DNA from 3 places in the Providencia stuartii genome. Region 2 is predicted to be linked to each of the others. Evidence: predicted binding sites of a transcription regulator. Region 2 holds the regulator's gene; each other region holds the start of a gene.
The links. The regulator LexA, encoded in region 2, represses DNA repair genes until DNA is damaged. The targets are predictions, from matches to a motif close to TNCTGTATGTACATACAGNA.

Region 1 (7,440 bases), 1.0 Mb from region 2:
TCGAAGTGGCTCCTGCTTATGACCAATCAGAAATCACAGCATTAGCCGCGGCTTCTATTGCATTGGATATGCTGTACTTGCAAGCATCCAAAAAATAAGCCGTCATTGCTTTATTATTAGGCTGCCATATGGGCAGCCTAAGGTTGTTGACAAAGTGGGATAAAGCGTGGTTTTTCCCACTTTGTGTTGTCAGTCGAAAATCAATAAATTGATTATCCTCGTTTATTTTCAAAACCTATCCGACTTGCCGCCAAACATAATAGGTTTGTCAGCCTATTTTTTTCTTAAAAAATAGTTTGTTATTTGAACATATTTTTATAAATAGCATTTTTTGCTATACCTCTTAATGGGTATTTCTACCTCAATTTAATTATTATTTGGTTTTTTGTAGTCATTTCTATTGCAAATGCGAGTGATAATCAATCAAATAGAGTTGTATCTGTTACAATATTCACCTAAAACAGTTTAAGATCATAACTTTGTAACTTATTCGCAATCTTGCTAACGTATTGTTTAGTTAGAGTCATTTATTTTAACTATCCTAATGGGAGATAGCTCATGGCACTGAATAATAAAGTCATTTTGGTTACTGGCGCAGCACAAGGTATTGGTCGTGGTATCGCATTACGTTTAGCGAAAGAGGGAGCCGACATCGCACTTGTGGATCTTAAAAAAGATAAGCTAGCGGATGTGGCGAAGGAAATTGAAGCATTAGGCCGTAAAGCGACAACATTTGCAGCAGATGTCAGTAAACGTGAGGAAGTGTTTGCAGCAGTGGCGCATGCTGAAGCTGAATTAGGTGGTTTCGATGTCATGATTAATAATGCGGGGATTGCGCAAGTTAAACCTCTCGCCGATGTACGCCAAGAAGACATGGACTTAATTTTCAAAATTAACGTTGATGGTGTTATGTGGGGGATCCAAGCAGCCAGTGAGAAATTCCAACAACGTAAACAGAAGGGGAAAATTATTAATGCCTCTTCTATTGCAGGGCATGATGGTTTTGCAATGCTAGGTGTTTACTCTGCAACTAAATTTGCAGTGCGCGCATTAACTCAAGCGGCAGCGAAAGAGTATGCAAGCTCAGGCATTACTGTTAACTCATATTGCCCAGGTATTGTGGGTACCGATATGTGGGTGGAAATTGATGAGCGTTTTGCTGAAATTACAGGTGCACCAAAAGGTGAAACCTATAAAAAATATGTTGAAGGTATTGCATTAGGTCGAGCACAAACTCCAGAAGATGTGGCGGGCTTGGTCGCATTTTTAGCAAGTGATGACTCAGACTACATTACTGGACAATCAATCCTAACTGATGGCGGTATTGTTTATCGCTAATCCGTGGTGCGATTAGTTTTTACATAAACTCATGCCTAAATTGCGCCTGAAGCTATAAATATAGCGGAGGGCGCAATGGCTATATTGTATAACAAGAAAATATGGGTAATGAACGCTTGTCATCAATATTATCCTCTCGCTATCATCTCTTTTATATATCTTAAATATTATTCTAATTATTTAATTAGCTCTGATTACTGATAAAATTCTTTTGGTTATACAATAAGAAATAATCTATTCGCTATTGTTGATATGGTTTAGCATAGCTCTTGTCGTCATTGTCAAACACAATGTGTTTACTGAAATAGCCTTTATTTTAAAATGATAATGTAATTTATATATTATTAATCAATGACATGATAGGAAAAACTATGCCAAATAAAATTAAAGTGATGACATTTAATACTTATTTATTGCATGTTCCTCTTTTTAGTATTGGTGCATCAACAAGAAATACAAGAATTAATGCGATGATTAGAGATAATATTTTTTCTGATGTTGACATTGTTATTTTTCAAGAGGTTTTTAGCCAAGATTCTGAAAAGAAATTATTTTCAGGAATGAGAGAGTTGGGGTTTATTTATCACACACCGGTTGCGGCTCAATATAATGAATCTATCCTAGCTTATTGTGACTCGAATAATTGTTGGAATAATAAAAAAGGAACATGGGATATTATTCAGCAAGTTAACTCAGGTATCGCTATTGCTTCTCGTTATCCCATTATTTATCGTGAATATCATCTTTTTGATGATTCGGGCTGTGGTGCTGACCGTTTTAGTGCTAAAGGAGGAGTGAGGGCCGTTATTGACTTTAAGGGCAGTAAGGTCAATGTTATTGGTACACATATGCAGTCGGATGATCATTATTGTATAATGACAACCCCTTCAGATCATCGTAAAACTCAGCTTAATCAGTTAATCAACTGGGCTAATAGCATCGCTTCAGAAGAGAATTTAGCCGTCGTCTTAGGGGGTGACCTTAATATCAATTATACGCAAAGGGAATATATACAAGCTTTGGATATTATTGGCTGGGGAGAACCTGAATATGTTTCATCGACTCCTTCGTGGGATGTCACAAGCAATGATATCATTAAAGCTGCGCATCCAGATGAAAAAGAGAGTTGGCATTTAGATTATATTTTTGCAAAAAATGTTGCTTCGATCAAAGAACAAACCAGACAGGTGAAAATGAAAACAGCTTATTATTATAATAATAATGCTTATTATGATTATTCAGACCATTATCCAGTCGTGGCTGAAATTGAATTATGATAATATTCAACATTCAGCCAGTTATTAATTTATATTTACTTATTCAGCTTTTAAATTTTTTAAGATCGCTTCTGATTGGGTCCATAATAGAGAACCCCCTTCATTTTTAAACAGGAAATGTTGGCAATGAGGAAAGCGAGTGGCAAGGATATGGCCAAAATCGGGTGAGTGCACAGAACTTTCATCTTTTTGGCCATACCATAATGATACAGGGCATTGGATCTGTTCAGGTTGGAAAGGCCATGCTTGTAGCGTAATCAGCAAATCTTGAACATAGCCTAAATTACCTTGTACAAAAGCACGGTTCATACATTCGGTGTAAGCTTCTAAAAAGGTGGCTTCATGATAAAGCTGTTGGTCGATTTCAGCACTACAATTGAGAATAAATGCCAATAGCCATGGTGCGCTGACATTTTTTTTCAACCAGTCAGCGAGCGCTTCAGGGCTATTTATGGCTTGCTCTTGCATATTAATCACATCAGAGCGTAGTCGTTCTCTCGTTGCTGGATGTTCAAATTGGTCTTGGCCTGAGACGATGGATAATGCATTCGGAGTGCCATAAAAAGCCAGTGCCATGGCAAATACAGCGCCTTGAGAAAAACCAATCACTGAGTAATGTTTGATTTGCTGAGAATGCAACAACACAGCGACATCTGCGGCAAAACGAGAAAGTGATTTTTGTGGATCTTGGGAAGACTCCCCTAAACCCGCTCGCTCAGGCACAATCAATCGCAGCCCAAAACGGTTGAGGAATTCAATGCCAAAACCGAGTGTCCCACTCATACCTGCACCAGTACAAAAAATAACTGGAAAACCGGTTTTCGGCCCAGACTCATACCAACTCAAATGACGGCCATCAGGCAGTTGGAGTGAATTATGGCGTGTCGTGGTGAGCTGACGAGTATACATTGCTAATTCCTAACTTATGCTAAATCGAGGGTGTACTACCATAAATGTGATGAGTGACACAAAGGATATAGGAGATTTTATTGAAATAATAATAGCCATAAAAGAATAGTAAAATAATAATGAGGTATATTGCAAAGCTATTCATTAAAAAAAAGATAAGCTACTCATTTAATTAGGAACGAATATGGGGTTTTCAGAAGCGGACAAACAGTGTTTACTAGCGGTAAAAGGGGTAGGGCCGACGGTGATGAGTCGATTAGAACAAATGGGATTCTCGACGTTATCTCAGCTAAGTGAAGCATCCTATGAGGAAATTTTGCGGTTAGGCGCTGAACTCACAGGGTCTAGCTGTTGGAAAAACAGCCCACAGGCTAAGAAAGCAGTGGAAGGAGCCATTAACGCCGCTAAGATGGCCACTAAATAGCGAGTGGTTTTAAGGCTCCTGATTGATGAATAAGCGAATGTGATCCCAGCCGTATTCGCGAACGATAAAATGTGTTGATAACAAATAGAGACTTTAGTTATCTTGGCTTGAGCTGTTACCGGCGTATCTTGAGTAAGCGCGGATAGCGGTGTCATCATATATACATTTTCTTTTTAACCGAGTTGAAAATGCCTAGCGAGAAGAGGGGCTGTAAAATCTTTCTTAAGATAAAAGCCTCTCGGTAATGTCATGATAGTTTGCCCAAACTCACCAATTCCTTCTGTTAATGCTTTACTGTTAGCGGCTTTAGGGCGTATTTGTAGCACTTGTCCATGCCGTGCAGTGATGGTTTCAACCTTCCCAAGAACAATCAGATCCATCAATTCTTCCCAATCTTGACGTAGCAATTGCTCTTCCAGTGGTGAGGGACTCCATAGTAAAGGCGTCGCCACACGACGCTGTGCAAGAGGAATTTGGCGTTCTCCTTCAATAGGAAACCACAGTACCCGAGACAGTTTTCGACAAACATGGCTGTTTTCCCAAGTCAACCCACTATTGCCCGTTAAAGGCGCAACGGAAACAAATGTTGTTTCCAGTGGCACACCATGACGATCGATAGGAATCGTTTTTAATTCGACGCCAATTTCAGCAAAATCTTGTTCAGGCTTACTTCCTGCGCTAGCCCCTAGAAAATACTCTAGCAACATGCCGACCCAGCCTTTGTCGCGCTTTAAATCAGGGGGGATTGGTAATCCTGCATATTCAGCCAATTGGCCCAGCGTATAACCAGCAAGGGCTTGCGCTCTCGCCATTAAAACAGACTCATTTTCAGGTGGTGGTGGCGGTAAAAATGGCATAATGCGATTAAATAATAATCAAAAAAAGTTCACAGGGTAGAGAAAGTATATCACTTTTTACACCAGATAATTAATGCATTGATATATAAGATAATAATAGAAGACTTAACCACATTATCTTTAACGAAAAATAGGTTATTCACGTTCATCCCATAATAATCACAGGATCATTCACTAGGTTATCCACAGATTTATTGGATAACTGTGAAAAACTTTAATTACTGTGTGCATTTACAGGCTTGACTTACCTGTTTTTTTGAACTTAATCACACAACTTGCCTAAGTTAAGCGCATTACTTGTGGATAAATCATACATTGATTGATCTTTGTTCATTTGAACTCCTAATGAATAAAGTCGAAAACATAAACAGGAGATAACAGGATGGAATGTAAGTATCTTATTGTTTTAAAATGAGTTAGTAATGCGTGAGGATTTTCTTAAAGAAGTGACCTGTCGGATATACCCTGATTACTATCGGGTTGTTCACATGGATATCCACAGAAAAAGTGAATAACATCCTTATTATTCACCTATGGTGTTCATAACTTTTATGATTTCTGTGCATTATCCTCAGAAGGTTGAAACCATGCCGATTTAAAATCAAACCAACCGAACGTATTCATCCTTGCTCCACGCATGGTTTTTTGTCCTTGAAGCTCTAACCAATGATGGAAGATTGGATGAAAAATCTGTGAATCAACTAAGCTTTCACACCATGCTTCGACATTAAGTGATTGTTGTCGCCAATTTGACAGCTCCTCTTTGAGGGGGGAGCCTAAACATTCACGAAATAATGGCATTTCATATAAAGTGGCAAAAATTGAAAATTCGAGAGGTTTAAAGAAGTTGGCTGTCGCAAGCCAAATATCACTTTCTGCTGTGCCATTGAACCATTCAGGGTAATTAACAATGTTTATTTTTAATTCGATACCTTGCGTTTTCAATACACGCTTCATTATTTGGCTGATAGCATAAAACTCGTGGTGTTGATGATAGAAAGTGACCGTCAATTCGGTTAAATCAGCTGGCTTAGGTAATAGCGTTAACATGCGACTATGATGCCAATGCAGTAATAGCCCATAAGCGGGAGCCCAGTGCCGCTGATAAAATGATTCACAATGCGCGAGCAGATTGATTGGTGTTAAAAAACTGCATAGCCATTGACGTATATCACAACGCTGCGCTAGGGCAGAGCGTTGATCCATCAATAAAAAGTAGCATCCTTCTTCCATACGACTTTCTAACGAATCATTTGGTTTGCTGTCACTGTCCATCTTTAATGTGGTACACACCATTTGCTCAGATAATTCAGGCACGACCCAAATAGTGACCTCATCAAGTAGTGCACGGTAGCCAAAATAGCGGTCAAATGCAGTGATTGTCAGTTTTTGCGGTAAGTTTTTTTCAACCAAAAAAGGGCCTGTACCAATAGGTATTTGCTCAAAATTGTCAAAAGACTCCCACTCTTTGGGGAGAATGGCAGCATGAGGACTCCCTAATAGTAAAGGTAGCTGCTTGTCGACTTCACTTAATTGAATATCAATGACATTGGGAAGAGGGGAGGTGACAGATTTAATATGTGAAAATAATGGCCAGCACTGCTGTAAACGCATCAATGAACTAATAATATCATCGACTAGCATCTCTCTACCGTGGTGAAAGTAAATACTGGGTCTTAAGTAAAAACGCCATTCAGTGTCATTTATCATTTGCCAATAATGAGCGATACCATTTTCGACTTCCCCTTTTTCCTCATTTATATGCGTTAATCCATTAAATATCTGACTCATTAAGTGAATTTCAGAACGCCTCATGGGGGTTCCTGGTAGCAAATTAGGGAAATCACGGTAGTAGATGATGCGTAAAAGATTCTTACCTTGCCGATAACTGCGTTCTAATTCAGAGAGAACCATTTGGCGGATTGTTTCTTTATCTCCCACTAAAGCAACAAGTTTTTCAATGCTTTCTTCTTTTAGCAAACGCTCCGCTTGGGCTTGCTGTAACTCTAATCCATTAACATGAAAGAGTAAGGTTGAACGTTTCCCTCTGCCTGCTTCGGCTTGCCAACTGAGCCACCCATGAGATTGCATACTATTTAATAAAGTGCGGACGTGGCGTCGAGAGCAAAACAGTGTATCGGCAATATGTTGCAATGTGGTTTCACTATCTTGACCCTGAAAGTGTTGCCAAAGACGGACGAATTGTGTTTGTAAGCGAGAACTGGACATAAAAGAGGAACTCCGGCAATGATTACATCAATTTTTATTTCCTAATATCCATTTGATAATAGACACCAGTAAGTAGCTCGTTAGGCCTGTTAACTGGCAGGCTGACTCCCAGAATTATTGAGTAATGGTAATTTACCAGCCGATAGCAGCATTATCGGCTTTTTTTGTTGCCTTTATTTTGAATACTGTTATTGGATTTAGTCTACATAATAATGAGGATGATTTTAGAGTAAATCATGATGTAGGGGTAGGCTTATTCACTATTTATAAGATAAAACGCCCACAGAAGGTGGGCGTTTAGAAAGTGGTTGTTAATGCTTAGCGCATAAATGAAGGAATTTTCTGCTCATATTGCTTAATTTGATCAGCATGCTGCAAGGTCAAACCAATGCTATCAAGGCCATTC
Region 2 (7,440 bases):
AACTTTGCCTGTTATCAATTCGACTAAAGTAGTTAACATTATTACTGTGCGTACCTCTGGAATAAGAGCCAGAATAACTGATACTCGAATCGTTATTTTCTAATGGAATATTTAAGTTAACGTACACACCATCATCAGTCGTTTCACGACTTTTAGTTCGATAAGCAGTCAAACTTAAACTGACGTTTTTCATCTTACCAATATCGAAATAATTAGATACCGTCATGTTATATTGATTCGATGAAGGACGGTTCCAATAAGTTTGGTGTGAATAGTTTAAATACAGGTTCGTGTTGTAGTCAGGAAGCGCTGTACCAAAAATAATGGTATACAGCTCTTTACCGCTATCTATCGTATCGCCGTTATAACGACGATCAATAAACTGAGGCATGCTCATATAGTTTCTTTCAGAAAAGCGGTAACCAGCAAACGTAATTTGGCTATTAATTTCATCGAACTGTTTGGAATAGGTAATGTTATAAGAGTTACCACTTAACGTACGATTATTATCAATATTGCCCATTTGCGCCCGAGAGATATTGATGTTACCCGATAACACACCAAACGGCGCAAAGTCACGACCAAAACCAATCGCTACGTTTTGATATTCTGAAGAAGCTAATAAGCCACCATAAATTGTTGTATTATTTGTCGCCCCCCAAGATAACGAGCCTAAACTAAACTCAGGGCCTTGCGTATTATGTTCGTCTTTGGTCGGTTTTCCCAAGACGAATTGATAAATAAGTTGTCCTGGGCGAGTCAAAGTCCCCAGTTTTGATGTTTCCACTTTATAGCTCGTGACACTTCCATCCTGCTCTTGAATAGTCACATCCATGGTACCGCCACCAAACGAGTTAACGTCTTGGATACGGAATGGCCCAGGACTCACTTCTGTTTGATAAATAATACGGCCATCTTGTTTAACGATAACGGTGGCGTTAGTTTTTGCTACCCCTGCTATTTCAGGTGCATAACCCTGTAAGCGAGGCGGGAACATTGATTCATCCGTTTCTAAACTCACCCCGAGATAGCGAAAACTATCAAACAAGGTTGAGGATAGATATTGTTCACCGAGAGTTAAACGAGCACTGAGTGAACGAATTGCACGGTAAGCATAGAGTTGGTTCCAAGCCCATGATTGGCTACGTTTATTGAGCTCTCCGTTTTGTGATTGCCAATCTGCTCTGAAACGCCATGGTCCGATATTGGCGCCCATAGTCCCTGTTGCAGTGATACCTGTTTGCGTTCCCTTCCCATTGCCTTTTTGCTCTTTGACCAAACGACCCGTTGCGTTATAGTCAAGAAAAGCGCCTAAAATACCATCATCCCAGCGAGTAGGGGGATCCCAGCTTGCATCTTGGTACTCCATATATGCTTGCGGTATTTTAATTTTTAACGTGTTTTTAGCTAAATCCCCCTGAAAACTCATTTCAGGGATGCTACGAATATCTAAACATTGCCCATCTTTCAGCCATTGAATTTTATTTTCCCACTCCTCTTTCAACCCTAGCAGTGGATATATTTCTGGCGTAATACAAGCCAAAGAGACTTTCTTATCATAATTAGGATTAAAAAAAATGACTGGCTGTTCAGCAATTATTTTTGTGTTATTAACTTCAAAATCTAAAGAATAATCACCAGGGGGAACATAATTGGCATGAGAAAACTTACTGAAATCTATATTTTCAGTTCCCTCACCATCTAGAAAATCCGTATTAAAGTCGATAGCCTCTTCAGACCAAACTATCGTTGGAATTAGCATCAAAAGCATTATTTTAGTTATTACATTTAATCTCATGCTTTTCATTTAACTAACCCACTAATAAAAATAAATAAAATAAGGTCATCAACATATGGCGCAAATACGCCATATGTTGGACACATTAAATTTTATTGATAAATAATTTTGAAGTTAGCAACAGTATCAAAACGACCTGTTGTTGCTTTGTTATTAGGATCTTCGTTACCTTTCACATAAGCTTCGAAATGCAGAGTTGTTTCTGAACCATCACCGTTATTTAGGTCATAGCCATTACCAGTACCTGGGAATGGTTTACCGAATTCAACGATTTTGCTTCCACCATCAGTGATAACAATACCCGCGTTCTGTACTTTACCTAAACCAAGTAATTCACCGGTAAAGCCTGTGAAACCAGAAATTGTTCCACCCGTAAAGGTGATTTTTGCGTTTTTGTACGTTTCAGTTGAGCAATTTTTCAGCACGATATCAAATGGACGGCTATCTGAACGGAACTTACCAGATGTTAATTCGTGTAATGCGATTTCACCAAAACGAACAGTTTGATTCAGGTTATCATCATCAATTGAACAAGGTACATCATTGATGAAACCAGTGAATTGAATTTTACCTTGTGAGCTTTCAACTGGAGCAGGATCATCTGCCATCGCAGTCATAGAAACACCCATAGTTAAACCTAATGCCAAACTTACCGCTAATTTATTAAATTTCATAAAGATTTCCTTTAGATATGTAGGAAGTAGCACTCTCTATCCTAATTAATTCCAAAAAAATGAACCCATAAGCGCATTTTCGATTAGAATTAGCATTAGTCAGATTTTCCTTATTCCACTAGTACCTTTTAGGAAGAGATTTTTTTAAAATAAATAAATTAATCCATTTAATTTATTTTTATAAAAAGAAAAAAATTGAAATATTCAATTCATCACTTTAAATATGGAATATTTAATGAGGTAAAATCCTTTTTTCTCCAACCTTTTTCAACGTTGAAGTAAGTAATCAATATATATTCCACAAAACTCAAACAGAACAAAACAGAACTCAAAACTGGATTACTCGTATTTTGGTCACCCATATTTTCTATAGACAATCCTACACAAACGATATTTTTTGTCAAAACTAAACAAAATAAGATGAGCAACCAGTAAATTATGCTGTTATTTTCTTATTTTCAGTTCCAACCCCTTAAAAAAGGCAGCGCCAACTCCTAAAAGTAGTAATAATTAGAAAAATATATATAAAAATGTAAGTTTATATTTATAAAAATTTAATAATTTTTTCTAAAAAGAAAGCCGCCTTATTATAAAGAAATACGTATCACTAGAAAAAAACAACAAAAATCAGTATGAAAACCTAATAAATTAGAATTAAAAAATAAAAAACCAATGAAAATTAAAATAAAAACCTATATTAAATAATGCAGATAAGAAAACTCCCAATTGAAATGTGTTACTGAAGATTACTTTTTAAATTTAAAGTTACACTTCACTTGTTATTATTTTGTATTGGTTTTGTTTTTATCGTGATAATAAATTACTTATTGCACCAGAGTATAATGGTGCCATTTATAACCCTATTTCACTCACTTTTAGTAACATGCTTAAAATACAATATTAACGTATATTGTGAGATGTGATTTATTTATTTGAATATTAAATGGTTGTGATTTTTTCCTAATACGCTTTTTTCTAAGCCTCACTTTTTATTCATTCTCATTTCAGTCTCTATGTATCATAAAGTTATGGTAAACTTGTCTTCACTATCATTGGGATTTTTGCTGTGGGGTCAACGACCATGAAAATAATGAGTGAGGATAAGCTGCTAGTGATGGCCGAAAGAATTTGCCAATCAAGAGGTGTTAGGCTAACGCCTCAGCGGGAAACCGTTCTACGGCTAATAGCGCAACAACACGGTGCAATAAGTGCTTATGACCTGCTCGATTTGCTGCGTGAAGTCGAGCCTCAAGCCAAGCCACCAACAGTCTATCGTGCGCTTGAATTTTTAATGGAACAGAGCTTTATTCATAAAATCGAATCGACAAATAGCTATGTTATCTGCCATCACTTTGACAATCCTAGCCATATCTCAGTCATGTTGATTTGTGATCATTGCGGTGGCGTAGCAGAAAGTGATTGCGGAACCATAGAAGCTGCTATTTTAGATTTAGCTAATCAAAATCAATTTCAACTCCGTCATACCGTCGTTGAGAACCATGGTTTATGCCGAGTATGCAGTGAGTTAGCTAGCTGTAAAGACCATGAGCATTGTCATCATGACCATGAACAACCTATTAAGACAAAGAAAAAGTAATCACTAAGACAATAAAATAGACAAAACACACTATAGTAGAGCGTAATATTTTATTTTATGTCTCTTAATAAGTCGGGTGCACAGATAAACTCACTAATGAGTAAAAGAAAGGTATCGCAGGCAGACTCCTAAAATAGATACATAGTAAATCTGCCAGCAATATTTTTGAGGGTATTTTATGGCGCTAACATTAGCACCAGTCACCATTACGGATCACGCCAACCGCTAGCCCTTCAATTGTAAAATTCTGCTGACGCAGATCAACAATAATCGGAGCAAATTCTGCATTTTCAGCGATTAACTCAACACGGTTACCTTGCTGCTTAAAGCGTTTCACAGTCACTTCATCTTCAATACGTGCAACAACCACTTGCCCATTACGGACATCTTGTGTTTTATGCACAGCTAAAAGGTCGCCATCCATAATCCCAATGTCCTTCATTGACATACCATTAACACGTAATAAAAAATCAGCATGGGGCTTAAATAGAGCAGGATCCACTTGATAATGACTTTCAATGTGCTCTTGAGCCAATAGAGGTTCGCCAGCAGCAACACGTCCAATCAAAGGAAGCCCCTGAACTTCAGCATCATTTTCTTCTTCAAGTAGTAAACGGATACCACGAGAAGCCCCTGAAACAATCTCAATGACCCCTTTACGTGCCAAGGCTTTAAGGTGCTCTTCTGCCGCATTAGGCGAACGAAAACCAAGGCTTGCTGCTATTTCAGCGCGTGTAGGTGGCATACCCGTCTGAGAAATGTGATCGCGCACCAGATCATAAACCTGCTGTTGTCTAGCCGTCAGTGCTTTCATCTCGTTCCCCTGTTTGTTTATACAGTCAGACTGTGAGTATATACAGGTAAATGAAGTTTTGAAACACTTAAATCACTGAAGTGCCATATTTGTTGAAAGCTCATCAAGGATTTATCGATTTGCGACAATTTCTACATTAGCCAGCAAAATAGTGTTGCCATAAAACGGTTGCCCAAATAACCAACGCGAGTCCAATGGTCACAAACACCGCGGCAGAACCGATATCTTTAGCTCGACCAGACAATTCATGATATTCACTGCCCACGCGATCAACCACCGCTTCAATTGCACTATTCAGTAATTCAACAATCGCCACCAGCACAACAGAACTGATCAACAATAATCGATCGATATAACTCACATCCAACCACAGCGCGATAATGACGGCAATCAATGCCGCAACAGATTCCTGCCGAAAGGCCGCTTCATTAATCCAAGCCGCCTTTAATCCTTTAAGGGAATACCCCGCAGCCTTTATTACACGAGTCAATCCCTTAGTTTGGTTCGCCATATTTATTCCTCAAAATTACAAACAATAATCATTTTTTGCGGTCAAAGTTAATCATTTGCCAGTTGATTTCTGGTATGCTTGCGAAGCATTGTTAACAAGAGGCTATAATCATTTATGTCACTATGGCGTAAAATATATTACAACACGTTGAATTTACCACTTAAATTACTGGTAAAGAGTAAACTCGTTCCAACAGACCCGATATCAGAACTGGAATTGGACACCAGCCGGCCCACGTTATACGTGTTGCCTTATCATTCCAAGTCTGACCTTTTAACATTACGTCACCAATGCTTATCGATCGGTCTACCTGACCCGTTGGTCGATAATGACATTAATGGCACTAAATTACCGGCCTATGTCTTCATTGATGATGGTCCGAGAGTCTTTCGCTACTACTCACCAAACCCACGTAAAGAGTCAGTAAGAATATTCCATGCATACCTAGACTTGCATCGTAGTAATCCGAATCTCGATATTCAAATGCTACCTGCATCCGTGATGTTTGGTCGTGCACCTGGACGAGAAGGCCATACACCGGCTCCCCCCTTACGCTTACTCAACGGTATCCAAAAATTCTTTGCCGTGATTTGGCTTGGGCGAGATAGTTTTGTCCGTTTTTCGCCAACCGTATCCATGGGAGTGATGGCGCAAGAGCATGGTACCGATACGATTATTGCGAATAAACTAGCACGTGTTGCCCGTATCCATTATTCACGTCAACGCCTCGCGGCGGTTGGTCCGAAACTGCCTGCCCGCCAAGATCTTTTCAATAAGCTATTAACCTCAAAAGCGATTGAAAAAGCGGTTGAAGATGAAGCACGTAGTAAAAAAATTCCACTGAAGAAAGCACAGCAAAATGCCGTCAATATGATGGAAGAAATTGCGGCTAACTTCTCTTATGAAGCAATACGCTTGACGGATAGAGTATTAGGCTGGACTTGGAACCGTTTATATCAAGGGATCAATGTTCAGCATGCGGAACGCGTTCGTCAGTTAGCGCAAGATGGCCATGAAATTGTGTATGTGCCATCACATCGTAGTCATATGGATTACTTATTGCTTTCTTATGTTCTGTATCATCAAGGGTTGGTCCCCCCTCATATCGCGGCAGGTATCAACTTAAACTTTTGGCCAGCAGGTCCAATTTTCCGCCATTTAGGCGCTTTCTTTATACGCCGTACGTTTAAAGGAAACAAACTTTATTCGACCGTATTTCGTGAATATCTCAGTGAGCTGTTTGCACGGGGTTATTCCATTGAATACTTTGTTGAAGGTGGACGCTCTCGCACAGGTCGCTTGTTGCAACCCAAAACAGGCACACTGTCGATGACACTACAGGCCATGCTACGTGGTGACTCTCGCCCTATTACTATCGTACCGATTTATATTGGTTATGAACATGTCATGGAGGTGGGGACCTATGCAAAAGAGCTACGAGGTGCTGAAAAGGAGAAGGAAGGCTTCTTTTCGATGGTACGAGGCCTGCGTAAATTACGTAATTTAGGTCAAGGCTACGTTAATTTTGGCCAGCCGATTTCGTTAACACAGTATTTAACGAAACATGTGCCTCATTGGCGTGATTCTATCGATCCTATTGAGCCTCAAAGACCAAGTTGGTTAAACCCTGTTGTGAGTGGTTTGGCCGATAATATTATGGTGAATATCAATAACGCAGCGGCTGCCAATGCGATTAACCTTTGTTCAACGGCACTACTGGCTTCACGTCAACGCTCTCTAACGCGTGAACAACTGATTGAGCAAGTCGAATGTTACCTGCAATTATTACGTAATGTTCCTTATACTGCGGATACAACGACACCCAATAAAACCGCCGAGCAATTGTTAGAACATGCTTTGCAGATGGATAAATTTGAAGTCGAAAAAGATAGCATGGGGGATATTATTATTCTGCCTCGTGAAAATGCTGTTTTAATGACCTATTATCGCAATAATATCCATCACCTTTTGGTCTTACCATCACTGATATCAAGTATTGTGCTACACCATGAGCGCATCAGTCGCCAAGATATCCACTATCAGGTT
Region 3 (7,440 bases), 230 kb from region 2:
ATAAACTGACCGACTTCATCGACTAAGAAAAGAAGGTTACGATCCCCAGTGCGATCTAAGTATTCATTAACCCACTTACAGAAGTTTCGGATATCTAGCGGGAAATTGTTTTCAACCTGCTCAACCCACGCTTTGGCAGACTCTAATGATTGCTCACTGGCATGAGCGAGTGCTTCTGAAAGTTCGTCTCGATAGAAGTCATAGGCGTCACGCTCCTTTTCCCAAGTTGATTGAGTCAACTCAGCAAATTTGTCCTTGAAAGATGCGTATTGATTACGTTTATCAAGCTCGCGTTCTAAGTGCGCAATATGAGGAAAGTCAGCGCAGTATCCTACACGCTCATTAAAGACTTTGAGGAAAACCTTAAGAATGGCATTTTCTCGGTCGTCCGTATTGGCTCGCGAATCGATGTTAAAAAGAATAACATCAGTGTCTTTGGTAACCGCTTTTTGGATGTCCGCCAACAGCATGGCGTCGTTGATTTTGTCTTTGAAAAACTCAAACGCTTGTCGGCCTTGGCCATCTTTTTCAACAGATTTATTCTCAAGCAAATAAGATAAAATTTTCAGGAAGTGCGATTTACCCGAGCCAAAGAAGCCAGAAATCCACACACCAATTTTACCTGACATATCACCGTGGCTTTGCGTCACTGATGGGACGTAAGCCTCAAAAAATGCACGAAAGTGTCTATCTAACTCTCGGGTAACAACATACTCATCAAGCTCGACATACACACTGTCATTGTCTTTTTGTTCCGCTTTAACAACGCCATTAATGTCACGCGTCAACTTCTTGGAAAAAATCTGTTCAATTTTCATTCGGGAGGCTCCCTGCTCTTAAATTTTTTTACCGTCTTCAGGCACAAGTTTGAAGGCGCGATAGTAGTTTTTAGATTCGATCATGCCAAAAGGATGCAAATCCCTTCCGCTATATTCACCCGGATAGAAAAGCACTAATGGCGTGCTCCCCATCACGTCTTGCAGAGCACTAAGTAACTCATGTCCTCGGACAAGAGGCCACGCACTGCCTAAGCCTGACAGCAACACAAACTCAAGTTCTGATGGCTTATATTTGTCCGCGATATACCTTGCCACTTTCTCTTGGCTCAGAGGCCCGGCTAGTGTTTTTCGAAGACCATCAACACCGACTTGCAATTCACGCTGGCAAGCTCGGTCGAAAAGGCCTCGCTCCTCAAGCATATCTATCAAGACTTCAAAAATATTGAGATGGACAAAGCGGTAACCACGCTTGTTGAGTTTTTCGTCAACGTGCTTAAGGTGCTCTCGTACAAGCAGTTCATACTTGGCTGGATAGTCAAATACCCAAAATCCAATTTCATTGCCCAAGCCATCGTTTTTCAAAAACTTAGGGCTTTCAATTCGTTCCTGTATAAGATCAAGCCTGGTCTGGAGAGCCTTCATATTGTGCACTCCATGACCTCAATCAAATCTTCCCGGCCCAGACGAACTAACCAGTCTTTAACTTCTGGCATTAGGTAAACAGGTTGTATTTTCTTTGTCCTGCTATCACTCAGGTAGCCACTATCAACCAATGCCTTAATTGCGTTGTTACCCATTTTTTTGACAGTTGAGTCAGAAAAACCGCCAAGTTCGGCATATGCCCGCACTCTCGTGTCATAAAACTCAGACCATGCATCAGCGGTTAAAGCGGGTTTATAGGTGCGACGAGCCTCGGCTAAGGTATGTCGCATAAAATCAGCGACAACCGGAGAATGAATGAGTAATGACATCATCAGCATTTGGACATAGGCACGTTCACTCGCGGTTAAAAGATCAGTCATAAACTCATCACCCAGGCCTTCAATACGCCAACGGATTGTTCTGGCATAACGAATAGCCGTCTGACCGGATTTTTTCTGAAGAACATTTTGCTCAACGATCAGCGACTTCCACTCATCTTCTGGAAGTTTTTTCAGTAGCGATTCTGCGATTATTCTAGATTCAGTTATCAATAAACTGCTTCCGATAAGATCGCCTAAATATTCTTTTATATTCATAAATTCATCTCACGATTCGCTATATCCAGGAGCGAGTGCAGCATTGTCAACGCCGTATAGTGCTTCTGGATTTTTAAGTGCTAAATGGAACTCTCGCCCATTGCTCTTGCTATTCTTTGAACAATCGATATTCCATAAACGCAGTAAATATCCAGCGAACGCAGCTCTTATCTCTACACGCAACCTATTGTTTTCCATTGCGTAGTCTATCAATACAGCTTCTGGATGTGCTAGTTTTGGATGAGGTATCAGCTCTAGTTCAACGATTCGGTTCCATTGCTTATCCCACTGAAGAGTCTCAACTTCGTCGTTAACCTCATCTTCTAACAACTCAACTTCACTTATTCTGGTTAACACAAAATCCCTAAATTCTCTATGCTTTCTATCGAATGCTCGGACATGCCATCTCAAGCCATTGTCAATCAAGGTATGAGGAACTATTTGCCTGCTCCCATGACCACTCGACAATGAGGTGTACTCAATATTAATCACCGCGCGTTTATGTATGGCTTCACTAACCGCCGCTACCACTTCCAATTTCGGCTTATTGAGATGAAATGGTGCTTCACAAGCCATAGGTGGCCTAACCTTGCCAAGAAAGCCATCACCGAACCCTTGGCTTATCGTCGCAAGCGTTCGAACAATGTCATAATCAAACAACGGCTGGAATGTGCTCGTCTTCAAGTGCACTCTGCGCTTTTCGTCATACATAACGTTGTTAGGAGCCAACGCTTTGTACCGCGCAAAATCTTGTGTTGCCACAGACGGCGCTACGCTAAAGCGCTCGGTTAAATAACTCCGCCCAGCTTCACCTTTAAATAACAAAGTGAAATCAATATGAGCGAGTCGTTCTCTCTGTGCTTGGCTAAGCTCTTCAAGTCCAGTGTTGTCTTGCACTGTCAACCTCTCAATCCATTTGGGACAAGCCCTAATCATCTAAAACTAGGAAGCCATCGATTGAATGCCATCAAGCAACCTACTGTTTTTCATTAGGTTTCATAGTATCAACAAGTCGTCTTGTTGGCTATAAAAATTGGCTTGATATTGTTCGAATGTTTCTTTTCTGGCCTTGATAGAAGCTCACGCTGGAATGCCAACTGACGCAATTCATTCTCTCGAACACGCCTAGCAACTTCTGCCTGGGCTGGTAGCAATGGGAGCATCCCTTCAGCAATCGCGTCTGGGGCAGACTCTTGGCCACAGGACATCAAATGCTTCCATGGATCTTTAAGAAAGCGCTCGAACGTGATGCCAAATTCAATGATGCGGGCAGAGACGAAGATTTCGCCCCAGTATTCAATGTAGGTGTCTTGGTACATGGAAAGATTCCTCTTGTTGGTTAAACCATAAGTTCACTTTCCATTTTCCAGAGGTTTTCAAATATGCAAGGGGCTATGACAAAGCTTTAAATCGATTGCGGGCATCTTTGTAGTCATAGTGGGCATGTTCTGAGCCACGATGATACAAATCATCCAGGTAAGTTTGTTCCTGCGGCAACTCGTCTTCGCTGATTTCGCGCCACCAATGTTTGTTGGCACCTTTAACACCGTCATGCCAGCGGTAACCACGCTCTTTTAAATAGTCCTTTACGTCAAACGGCGCACCAAACGCACGAACTAACACAGTTCGCCTGTCTGCTTCAGACAACAAGTTTGCAACGGACTCGGGCAACAATTGAAACAACCAGGCCATCGCCAAACAATCGGTTGCAGCTCGGTGTCCTTCATAGAACCAACCTAAGCGAAGCAGCAGGTACTCAAGTTTCCGACTTTCAAAGCCCAGTGCTTTCCAATCTATGCCGCTAGCTGAACAGGCCCAAGATAGATGGCCTAATGCGGCAAACCGCTTTTCAAAGAAAGGACGATCAAACTGCGCATTGTGTGCAACCACCAGCGGATCATCGGATAACCAACTCGCTACCAGAGCATCATCAATGCGCTGGCCTTGCACCATCTCATCAGTGATACCGGTTAATTCGGTAATCAGCTCGGGGATTGGCTTGCCGGGATCTTCATACAGGCTGATCACATCAACAATCGACACAATCCGCTGAGCAGAGGGGCTGTAAAGCACCTTAACCATACCAAGCTCAATAATGGACTCGTCATCGGCAGACAGTCCGGTTGTCTCTGTATCGAGCAGCACCATCGGCTGTTCATCACCGACCATAGGAGAAAGTTCAAGTGGCCAGGACTGCGGCTCACGCGTTAAAGGAATGCGTTCCAGCAATCTAAAATCTTCTGGTCTTTCTGGGATATCCGCGAGGCGCTCTAGCGGAAATGGCGCAGGGGCTCTTGTCATTGATGGTTCCTCTTCAATTCTGTTGTTCGCTTTGGGTTATTTCACTGTGCCACAGGTTGTACAAAATGCACCTTGGATACCTCAGCGTTTTTTTAATCTTTCTACTGGGTGAACCCATGTATGAAGGCTTTGGCTAAGCCTTTCAGAAAGCCTTAGCCAAACCGTTTAGGTAACCCTTACCGATACCCTTTACGTATGGCTTAGCCAACCCCTTTTCAAACGGTTGAAAAAGGCTTGAACTGAGTTCGACTGAGCATTTTAAAGATGCTCCTGACTTCGCTTTAAGCCAGTAAATTCAATACGAAGCAGAATTTTACTAACTGTTTTTAAACCCTTTGCAAAGGGTTCAACAAGCCTTGTCTGACGGTTACTTGACCCATGCGTTAACCAGTAGCAGTAACAGGATCAGTAACAGAAACAAGAGCAGTAGGCAGAAGCAGTATTGTCCAAGCCTTGCAGGCTTTGACGAGGGCGAGCTATCCCCACATCTAGTTTTTCAACACAAAAAATAAATCACCGACAACACAGCGTCTTACTCGAACAACACCAGTTTTACCTACAATTTTACTTGTAGAAATCAGCATAGCATTAGATACTGTATAAACAAACAGTATTAATTCTATTTTTTCGAGGTTCGTCATGAGTGTCTCGCTGATAGGCCGTAGCGGCGTACTTGCCTTCATCAAAGCCAAGCGCCTTCGTATTCCATTGTTCATGGAACGTGTTTCTGCTGGTTTTCCCTCACCAGCGCAGGATTATGTTGAGCAAACGCTCGACCTCAACGAGCTGTGCATCAAGCGACCAGCTGCAACATTCTTTGTGCGTGTTGAAGGTGATTCAATGATTGATGCTGGGATTCACCCAGATGATATTTTGGTGGTTGATCGCTCTGTCCAAGCAGAACACGGTGACATTGTCATCGCGGGAATCCATGGTGAACTCACGGTAAAGGAACTTCAACTAAGGCCGTGCGTAAAGCTGATCCCAAGAAACCAGGCGTATGAGCCCATTCATATTCCTGAAGGGACAGAGTTAGAGATATTTGGTGTGGTCACCAATGTGGTGCGAAACATGCGCCGTAAGTCGTGACGATCCCATGCCTGTATTTGCCTTGGTGGACTGCAACAACTTTTACGCCAGTTGTGAGAAGCTGTTTCGTCCTGATTTAAAAGATACACCGGTTGTGGTGCTGTCCAATAACGACGGCTGCGTGGTTGCACGGTCACGTGAAGCTAAGTCACTCGGTATTAAAATGGGCGTACCCGTCTTTCAGATCAAAGCTGAAATGCAGCGCCATGGTATTTTGGCATTCTCGTCCAACTATGCGCTGTACGCAGATTTGAGCAGTCGAGTGATGCGCACTTTGGAAGAGATGGCACCACGAGTAGAGGTTTACTCGATTGACGAAGCGTTTTTGGACTTAACCGGTATTGAGTCTGCCATATCTCTTGTCGAGTTCGGACAACAAGTGCGAGAGCGCATAGGTCACTGGATTGGGATCAGCGTCTGTGTAGGCATTGCACCGACTAAAACACTCGCCAAGCTGGCTAACCATGCCGCTAAGAAATATCCCGCTACTCAAGGGGTTGTAGACCTGACCAATCCAGATCGGCAACGTCGATTGCTCGCATTAGTCCCGGTTGATGATGTTTGGGGCGTTGGTAGGCGGCTTTCTAAGCGATTAAATGCGTTGGGTATCACTACAGCCTTAGACCTAGCCAATGCCTCACCTAGAGCCATCAGAGACCAGTTTTCGGTGGTTTTAGAGAGAACCGTCAGAGAGCTCAATGGTGAGTCGTGCATTGAACTTGAAGAGATCCCGCCAACTAAGAAACAAATTGTCTGTAGCCGTTCATTTGGCGTAAAAGTGACGCACTTTGAATTCTTACGTGAAGCCATATGCGAATACGCAACCCGCGCCACGGAGAAGCTTCGCAAAGAACAGCAGCAAGCCAAAGTGATGACCGTGTTTATACGTACCAGCCCCTTTAAGGACAACGAGCCGCAGTACAGCAACTCTGCATCGGGTGAGTTGCTGATCCCCAGTTGCGATACGCGGGACTTTATCGAGCTGGCCAATCACTTACTCAAGCGGATTTGGAAGGATGGTTTTCGTTATGCCAAAGCGGGCGTCATGCTGTCTGACTTTTACGATCCTGGTATGTTTCAACCAGGACTATTCGATGACGTATCGACCCGCTCTAATAGCCAGCAGTTAATGTCTGTATTGGACACCATTAACCAAAGCGGTGCCGGAAAGGTTTTCTTTGCTGGACAAGGTACGAAGAAAGATTGGTCGATGAAGCGAGAGCATTTATCTCCCGCTTATACAACACGCTGGGACCAATTACCGCGAGTTAAGTAGCGCAGTTAACTCAGTAGGCATTCACTCTGCGACGCAGCATGTTGAGCTTATCAACCTGGCGTCGAATATCACTGAAAAATTCCTCTTTCTCCATAGCCAGCGCTAACTCCCATTCTTTGGCCAAACCTTGGCAGTCCAAAAATGAGTATCTCAGCTTCGTCTTTGAGATACGCAGTCCTTTACTAAAGACTACGCGCTTACCTCGTTGACCGTGAAAGCTGTTGATGTACCACTCTATGCCAAAGCCATACTTAAAGTCTCTGATACGGACACCAAGCAGCCCCCAGTCTTTAAAGGGCTCATTCTCACGAACCTTGTAATGGGTAACCCAAAAGTCATCAACTTCAGCTCTTGCCAGCGCTTTTAGCCTGTCCGTTTCTTGCTGCAATAAATTTGATACTTCTGATTTCCATTGTTCATTGACGATTTCTACCAAACCAATTTCCCCATCCAATTAACCCCAAAAGCCAAAACTACTATCCGTTTGGCTTTTGGATCGAAACGCCAAACGTAAAACTGCCGTAACAATCACTGTTTGGCGTCTCGATATAAATCAACTCGCGCAATCCCATACCTGACAAGGGATACAGCCCGATTTCACATATAAATGCCTGAAAAGACGTATCGCCATGAAGATACAAACCGTTTGGCGAGTTCAGGCCAGAATGCAAACGACGTTTGGCGTCTCGATTTTTTTGGCTCAGTCATCCACCGCCAAACAGAGCCTATTCTCATACTTTTGCGAAAATGCAATAGG

Region 1: the regulator LexA is predicted to act here: its motif matches at 5,025-5,044, upstream of mutH (DNA mismatch repair endonuclease MutH).
Region 3: the regulator LexA is predicted to act here: its motif matches at 4,912-4,931, upstream of umuD (translesion error-prone DNA polymerase V autoproteolytic subunit).

What each region holds. Positions count from the first base shown of each region.
Region 1 covers NZ_CP119546.1:1,446,785-1,454,224, forward strand. The annotation lists gene speB (agmatinase) at 1-98, shown strand, start outside; gene P2E05_RS06200 (acetoin reductase) at 559-1,338, shown strand; gene P2E05_RS06205 (sphingomyelin phosphodiesterase) at 1,710-2,615, shown strand; gene P2E05_RS06210 (alpha/beta fold hydrolase) at 2,655-3,524, opposite strand; gene P2E05_RS06215 (helix-hairpin-helix domain-containing protein) at 3,709-3,948, shown strand; gene mutH (DNA mismatch repair endonuclease MutH) at 4,122-4,805, opposite strand; gene sgrR (HTH-type transcriptional regulator SgrR) at 5,355-7,034, opposite strand; gene leuD (3-isopropylmalate dehydratase small subunit) at 7,353-7,440, opposite strand, start outside.
Region 2 covers NZ_CP119546.1:447,806-455,245, reverse strand. The annotation lists gene P2E05_RS01940 (fimbria/pilus outer membrane usher protein) at 1-1,807, opposite strand, end outside; gene P2E05_RS01935 (fimbrial protein) at 1,891-2,472, opposite strand; gene zur (zinc uptake transcriptional repressor Zur) at 3,554-4,069, shown strand; gene lexA (transcriptional repressor LexA) at 4,260-4,883, opposite strand; gene P2E05_RS01920 (diacylglycerol kinase) at 5,020-5,394, opposite strand; gene plsB (glycerol-3-phosphate 1-O-acyltransferase PlsB) at 5,509-7,440, shown strand, end outside.
Region 3 covers NZ_CP119546.1:679,944-687,383, reverse strand. The annotation lists gene brxC (BREX system P-loop protein BrxC) at 1-818, opposite strand, end outside; gene P2E05_RS02950 (DUF1788 domain-containing protein) at 837-1,421, opposite strand; gene P2E05_RS02945 (DUF1819 family protein) at 1,418-2,017, opposite strand; gene P2E05_RS02940 (WYL domain-containing protein) at 2,027-2,953, opposite strand; gene P2E05_RS02935 (hypothetical protein) at 3,022-3,336, opposite strand; gene P2E05_RS02930 (3'-5' exonuclease) at 3,410-4,318, opposite strand; gene umuD (translesion error-prone DNA polymerase V autoproteolytic subunit) at 4,958-5,407, shown strand; gene umuC (translesion error-prone DNA polymerase V subunit UmuC) at 5,415-6,683, shown strand; gene mobI (conjugative transfer protein MobI(A/C)) at 6,694-7,137, opposite strand.